2 regions of the Micromonospora sp. NPDC049275 genome follow, and region 2 is predicted to be linked to the other one. Evidence: predicted binding sites of a transcription regulator. Region 2 holds the regulator's gene; the other holds the start of a gene.
What was found. The regulator HspR, encoded in region 2, represses chaperone genes until heat shock. The targets are predictions, from matches to a motif close to TTGAGTNNNNNNNACTCAA.
Positions count from the first base shown of each region.

Region 1 (3,404 bases), on a different contig from region 2:
GCCAGGGCGTTCGGGTCGATGCCGAGCCGACGCCCGTTGGAGCGCAGGTACGACAGCGCGATGTGCGCCGACTCCTTCATCACGTCACCGAGCTGGCCGGTCAGGGTCAGGCCCGGCTCGCCCTCCATGCTCGTCGCCTCGATGAAGAGCACGTCCCCGCCGGCGCCGGTGACGGCAAGGCCGGTGGCCACGCCGGGCACGGCGGTGCGCTCGGCCGACTCCGGGGTGAACTTCGGCCGCCCCAGGTAGCCGGTGAGGTTGTCGGTGTCGACGCGTACCGGCGACGGGTCGGTCGCCAGCGTCACCGCCACCTTGCGCAGGATCTTGGCCAGGCCCCGTTCGAGCTGCCGGACACCGGCCTCCCGGGTGTACTCCCCCGCGATCAGCGCCAACGCCTCGTCGGCGATCTCCACCTCGTCGGCGGTCAGACCGGCCCGCTCCCGCTGCCGGGGCAGCAGGTGGTCACGGGCGATGGCGACCTTCTCGTCCTCGGTGTAGCCGTCCAGGGTGACCAGCTCCATCCGGTCCAGCAGCGGGCCGGGGATGGACTCCACCACGTTGGCGGTGGCCAGGAACAGCACGTCGGACAGGTCCAGGTCGACCTCCAGGTAGTGATCCCGGAAGGTGTGGTTCTGCGCCGGGTCGAGCACCTCCAGCAGGGCGGCGGCCGGGTCGCCCGCGTAACCGGCGGCCAGCTTGTCCACCTCGTCGAGGAGCACGACCGGGTTCATCGAACCGGCCTCACGCAGCGCGCGCACGATCCGACCGGGCAGCGCGCCCACGTAGGTGCGCCGGTGCCCGCGGATCTCCGCCTCGTCGCGGACGCCGCCGAGCGACACCCGGACGAAGTTGCGCCCGAGCGCCCGAGCCACGGACTCGCCCAGGCTGGTCTTGCCGACCCCGGGAGGGCCGGCGAGAGCCAGCACCGCGCCGGAGCCGCGACCGCCGACCACGCCGAGGTTGCGCTCGGCCCGGCGGTTGCGCACGGCCAGGTACTCCAGGATGCGGTCCTTCACGTCGGCCAGGCCGGCGTGGTCGGCGTCGAGCACCGCCCGGGCCGCGGCCAGGTCGGTGTTGTCCTGGGTACGCGTACCCCACGGCATTTCCAGCACGGTGTCCAGCCAGGTGCGGATCCAGCCGGCCTCCGGTGAGGCGTCACTGGCCCGCTCCAGCTTGCCGACCTCGCGCATCGCCGCCTCGCGGACCTTGTCCGGCAGCTCGGCGCTCTCGACCCGGGAGCGGTAGTCGGCCGAGCCGTCCGGCTCGTCCTCGCCCAGCTCCTTACGGATGGCGGCGAGCTGCTGGCGCAGCAGGAACTCCCGCTGCGACTTCTCCAGGCCCTCGCGGACGTCGCTGTTGATCTGCTCGGTGACCTCCTGCTCGGCCAGGTGGTCCTTCACCCAGCCGACCAGCAGCTCCAGCCGGGCGGTGACGTCCGGCGCGGCGAGCAGCTCGGTCTTCTGCTCCAGGGTCAACCAGGGCGCGTAGCCGGCCGAGTCGGCCAGCTCGGACAGGTCGGTCATCCGCTCCACCGCGTCGATGACCTGCCAGGCGCCGCGCTGCTGGAGCACGGAGGTCACCAGGGCGCGGTACTCGCGGGCGAGTTCCCGGGCCTTGCCGGCGGGAGCGGGTTCGTCGAGTTCGGTCGCCTCGACCCAGAGGGCCGCGCCGGGGCCGGGCACGCCGGAGCCGATCCGGGCCCGGGACAGGCCACGGACCACGGCGGCGGGCTCACCGTCGGGCAGCCGGCCGACCTTCTCGATGGTGGCGACCACGCCGACCGGGCCGTACTCGCCGTCGATGCGCGGCACGGCCAGCAGCTTGCGGTCGCCGGTCGTCCGTGCCGCGTCGATGGCGGCCTGGGTGGTCGGGTCGAGGGTCACCGGGATCACCATGCCGGGCAGCAGCACGGCGTCGGTCAGGGGAAGTACCGGAAGAGTTGCCATCGAACACCTGCTATCGCGTTGAGTTGAGCGTGTCTCACTCAAGTAACAAAGCGTTCCCCTTGTTCCGAGGTGTGACCCAGACCACTGCTCGGCGCTGGCCGCTGTCGTGGACGACCACCCCCTCTTCGTCCGCGGCCTCGAGCTGCTGCTTCCGGTGACCACCGACGGACGCGCCGAGGTGGTCGGCTCGACCGGCGACGCCGCCGCGGCCGCCGCCCTGGTCAGCCGCTGTCACCCCGACCTGGCGCTCGTCGACCTGCACATGCCACCACCCGGCGGGATCCGCGCGGTGGCGGCCATCCGGCGGACCACTCCACGCGTACGGGTGGTCGCCATGTCCGGTTCCACCGACCCGGCACCGGCGCTCGAGGCGTTGCGGGCCGGCGCCGAGGGGTTCCTGCCGAAGACAAGCGAACCGGAGGAGCTGCTGCCCCCGTTGCTCGCCATCCTCGACGGCTGGGCGGTGCTGCCCGCGGAGTTACTGCGCGCCCTGCTGGGCCCCGCCCGCGCCGCGTCTGTCGACCTGGACGCCGAGGAGCGTCGCCTGCTGCGGGCGATCGCCGCCGGTCGCAGCACCGTCGACGTCGCCGAGGAACTGCACGTATCGGAACGGACCGTGAAACGGATGACCGCGGCGCTGCTGCGCAAGCTGCGGGTTTCCAACCGCGCGGAGGCGGCGGCCATCGCCGGACACGCCGGCCTGCTTACCGATTGACGCGGCCCCCGAGGCCTGCGATTCCGCGGCGGTTCACGGTTTTGTACGCCATGCAATCGCGACGCGCCGAAATGAATGGGACGCGTATTGTTGCGGATTACCCGGTTGATAGGTCAGACTTTGGACACATCCCGCCACCTACAGGGAGTAATCGGCAATGGCGAGAAAAGTAATCACGGTGCTGACCGACGACCTCGACGGCGGGAAGGCCGACCGGACGGTCGAGTTCAGTCTCGACGGCGTGGCCTACACGATCGACGTCTCGGACGAGAATGCCGGCGTCCTGCGTAAGGCTCTGGACCCGTACATCAATGCGGGTCGGCGGATCGGTCGAGGTCCGGTGGAGAACACGCGGACAGTTCGGCGGCCGGGGCGCCCCAGCGGCGCCGGAATGGACCGCGAGCAGAACCGGGCGATCCGCGAATGGGCCGTCAAGAACGGCTACAAGATTTCCGAGCGGGGCCGGATCCCGGTCGAGGTCGTCGAGGCGTACAAGAGTCGCTGACACGCGGCACACAGTGACGGGGTCCCACCGTTTCCGGTGGGACCCCGTCGCTGTGTGCGCGGCCGGCCAGCCGGGGCTGTTCGCCCTGACTGGCCGGCCGACTGTCGAATCAGTTCACGTTGATGCGGATCGAGTCGAAGGCAGGGGTCTGGTTCGCCCGCTCCATCATCGGCAGACGGTGCGAGCCGTCACCGGCCCAGACCGAGCACTGCGCCGTACCCGACTCCGGCAGGCCCGG
Region 1 covers NZ_JBICSN010000002.1:531,452-534,855, reverse strand. Annotated here, with positions in the region: gene lon (endopeptidase La) at 1-1,946, opposite strand, end outside; gene ACGFIE_RS07840 (response regulator) at 2,053-2,661, shown strand; gene ACGFIE_RS07835 (Lsr2 family protein) at 2,819-3,166, shown strand; gene ACGFIE_RS07830 (hypothetical protein) at 3,276-3,404, opposite strand, start outside.
Region 1: lon (endopeptidase La) is a predicted target of HspR. The motif match lies at 1,970-1,988, and genes of this name have one in related genera.

Region 2 (3,404 bases):
GGCGACCCGAAGGCCGAGGAGCGGTTCAAGGCCGTGTCCGAGGCGTACAACGTGCTGTCGGACGCCGGCCGCCGCCGGGAGTACGACGAGATGCGGTCGCTGTTCGGCTCGGGCGCGTTCCGGCGCAACGCCCGGGCGGGCGGCCAGCCGGGCGGGATGCCGTTCGACGTCTCCGACCTGTTCGGCGGCGGTGCTGCCGGTGGCGGTGACCGCCGCTTCGGCGGGGCCGGCTTCCAGGACCTGTTCAGCTCGATCTTCTCGGGCGGGCAGGCCGGTGGGCAGGCCGCTCCTCGTGGTCCGGCGCGCGGCCGGGACGTGGAGACCGAGGTGGCACTCGACTTCGGTGACGCGGTGCGCGGGGTGACCCTGCCACTGACGTTGCGCGCTCCCGGCGTCTGCGACACCTGCCACGGCAACGGCGCCAAGCCCGGCACCCAGCCGCGTACCTGCCCGGTCTGTCACGGCGCCGGGGTCACCACCCGCAACCAGGGGTCGTTCAGCTTCTCCGAGCCGTGCGGCAACTGCCAGGGCGTCGGCACCGTGGTGGAGGAGAAGTGCCCGGAGTGCCACGGCAGCGGCGGGGTCACCAAGACCCGCACGATGAACGTGCGCTTCCCGGCCGGTGTGGCCGACGGTCAGCGCATCAGGCTGGCCGGGCGCGGTGAGCCGGGCGAGCGTGGTGGCCCGGCCGGCGACCTGTTCGTGCACGTCAAGGTCCGGCCGGACGAGCTGTTCGGGCGTACCGGAGACGACCTGACGTTGACGGTGCCGGTGACCTACGCGGAGGCCGTGCTCGGCACGGACCTGCGGGTACCCACGCTCGACGGCGCGGTGACGTTGCGGGTTCCGCCGGGCACGCCCAGCGGGCGGGTGCTGCGGGCCCGGGGCAAGGGTGTGGTCCGTCGCGACGGGCAGGCCGGTGACCTGCTGGTCACCCTGGACGTGGTGGTGCCGGCCCGGCTGTCCGACGAGGCGCGGGCGGCGCTTGAGGCGTTCGCCGAGCAGAGCCCGCCGGCGGCGCGGGAACATCTCGACGCCCGGGTGCGTCGGGTCGGTTAGTCCGGTGGGATGGACGCGGAGGTGAGCGGGATGTCGGGCGAGTTCCTCGGTTCGGGTGACCCTGCCTACGAGGCCAAGGTGCTCATGATCTCGGTGGCGGCACGGATGGCGGGGATGCACCCGCAGACCCTGCGCCAGTACGACCGGTTGGGGCTGGTGCAGCCGGGCCGGGCGGCCGGCGGTGGCCGCCGGTACAGCGTCCGGGACGTGGTGCTGCTGCGCGAGGTGCAGCGCCTCAGCCAGGACGACGGGATCAACCTGGCCGGCGTCAAGCGGATCATCGGGCTGGAGCGGTTGCTGGAGCAGGCGCAGCAGCGGGTCGCGCGGCTGGAGGCGGAGCTGGACGCCGCGTACCGCCGGGTGGCCGAGCTGGAGTCGCTGGCCCGCTTCCCGGGCCGGGATCTGGTGCCGACCAACCGCACGTCCACGGCGCTGGTGGTCTGGCGTCCCCGCCGTACGCCCGATCGCTGACCCTGTTTCCTCGGCCTGGCCCGTGCCGGATTTTCCGGCGCGGGCCAGGCCGCTTCCGTTAGCCTGTCGATACGGGTCCTATCGCCTTAATTCGGGCCTATCGGCGCGGTTGGGGGAGCGATGGCGGAGCCGGCGAAGAAAGTGGCCCAGCAGACGGAGGACCGGCTGGAAGACCTGGCCGACACCGTCCGGGAGAAGTTCGACAGGGTGACCGAGGGAAGTTTCCGGGATCGGATCATCGAGGGGCGATTCGCCGAGGAGTCCGACGGCGACCATCGTCGAGCCGAGACCGAGCGCAAGCAGGACTGATCCGGTAGCCGACGTGCGGGCCGGGACCCACGGGGGGTCCCGGCCCGTTCGCCTTGATCCACTCGGTTTCCTGGAAGTCGTGTTCGACTAAGCGGGAAAGCCCGATTTCCGGGAAGGCGAGTTGACCAAGAGTGTTCGGATGGGATCTCAGCCGAGGCGGCGGTTTTCGCGGACCAGGCCGCCCTCGCACCAGTCCCGATAGACGAAGAGATCCGGTCGGGCCAGCAGCACGCGGCCGTTGTGCGCCCAGATCCTCATCAGCTCGTCGCCGTCGCGCTCGGCCTGCTCGACCAGCTTGCGGAAGCGGCGCTTGGGGTGGGCGCGGAAGTTCGTCCGGATGCCGTCCGCGGCGTAGATGTAGAGGCAGTGCAGCGCGAAGCGCCGCGCGGGGCAGGTCGGGTCCATGGCCAGCTCGAAGAGCGTCAGCACCAGGCGGTCGCCGGAGACCAGCAGGTCCCAGTCGGGTGGCATGGAAGCCAACGGCACCGAATCGGGCTGGAACGCCCAGGCTCGCAACTCCGCCGGCGTCGGATCGACGGGGTTGGCAAAGCCGTGGAACGTCGACTCCTGCACGCTCACCGGCCAACCTTCCGCTCTCGCCCGCGTCTGGCAACGCTGCCTGCGGACCGTGGCTGCTGGGGCGAAACGGTAACCCGCCGCCGGTTGCTGCGGTAGTACCCGCAGGGAGCAATTCGGCATCCGCCGGCCGGGGCGGCCCGAACGCCCGTTCGGGTGTCCTGGCCACCACCGCTGCCGCGCCGAAGGGTACGGCAGCGGCGGTGCGCGTCAGTCGTGGATCGGCACCGGGTCCCGCCGCTGGGCCGCCGCGCGGTTGCGCAGCCACCGCTTGAACCACGGGAAGTCCGGCAGCCGCGCCAGGATCGGCCCGGTCACCACGGTGATCAGGACGTACGTCGCGGCGAGCGCGGCCAACCGCGGCTCGACGCTGCCGGCCGCGACCGCGAGGCCGGCGATGACGATCGAGAACTCCCCTCGGGGTACGAGCGCCAGGCCGGCCCGCCAGCGACCGGGTTCGGCGATACCGACCCGGCGGGCCGCGAGGTAACCGGTGAGCGTCTTCGTCGCCATGGTGACAACGGCCAGCGCGAGCGCCGGCAGCAGCACCGGCGGAATGTCCTGCGGGTCGGTGGTCAGGCCGAAGAAGACGAAGAACACCGCCGCGAACAGGTCCCGCAGGGGCGAGAGCAACTCGGTGGCGTGGTGCGCCACCGGGCCGGAGAGGGCGATGCCGACCAGGAACGCGCCGACCGCCGCCGACACCTGGAGCGACGCGGCGAGGCCGGCGATCAGCAGGGTCAGGCCGAGTACGCCGAGGAGCAGCGCCTCCGGGTCCTTCGCCGACAGGGCGGACGAGATGAGGTGGCCGTACCGGATGGCGACCACGAGCACGATCAGCACCGTGCCCACCGCGACGGTGAGCGCGATGCCGCCGCCGAGCAGGCCGGTGCCGGCCAGGACGGCGGTGACCAGCGGCAGGTAGAGCGCCATCGCCAGGTCCTCGATCACCAGCACCGAGAGGATCACCGGGGTCTCCCGGTTACCGA
Region 2 covers NZ_JBICSN010000001.1:810,151-813,554, reverse strand. Annotated here, with positions in the region: gene dnaJ (molecular chaperone DnaJ) at 1-1,059, shown strand, start outside; gene ACGFIE_RS03865 (heat shock protein transcriptional repressor HspR) at 1,090-1,530, shown strand; gene ACGFIE_RS03860 (hypothetical protein) at 1,651-1,839, shown strand; gene ACGFIE_RS03855 (hypothetical protein) at 1,987-2,418, opposite strand; gene ACGFIE_RS03850 (cation:proton antiporter) at 2,626-3,404, opposite strand, start outside.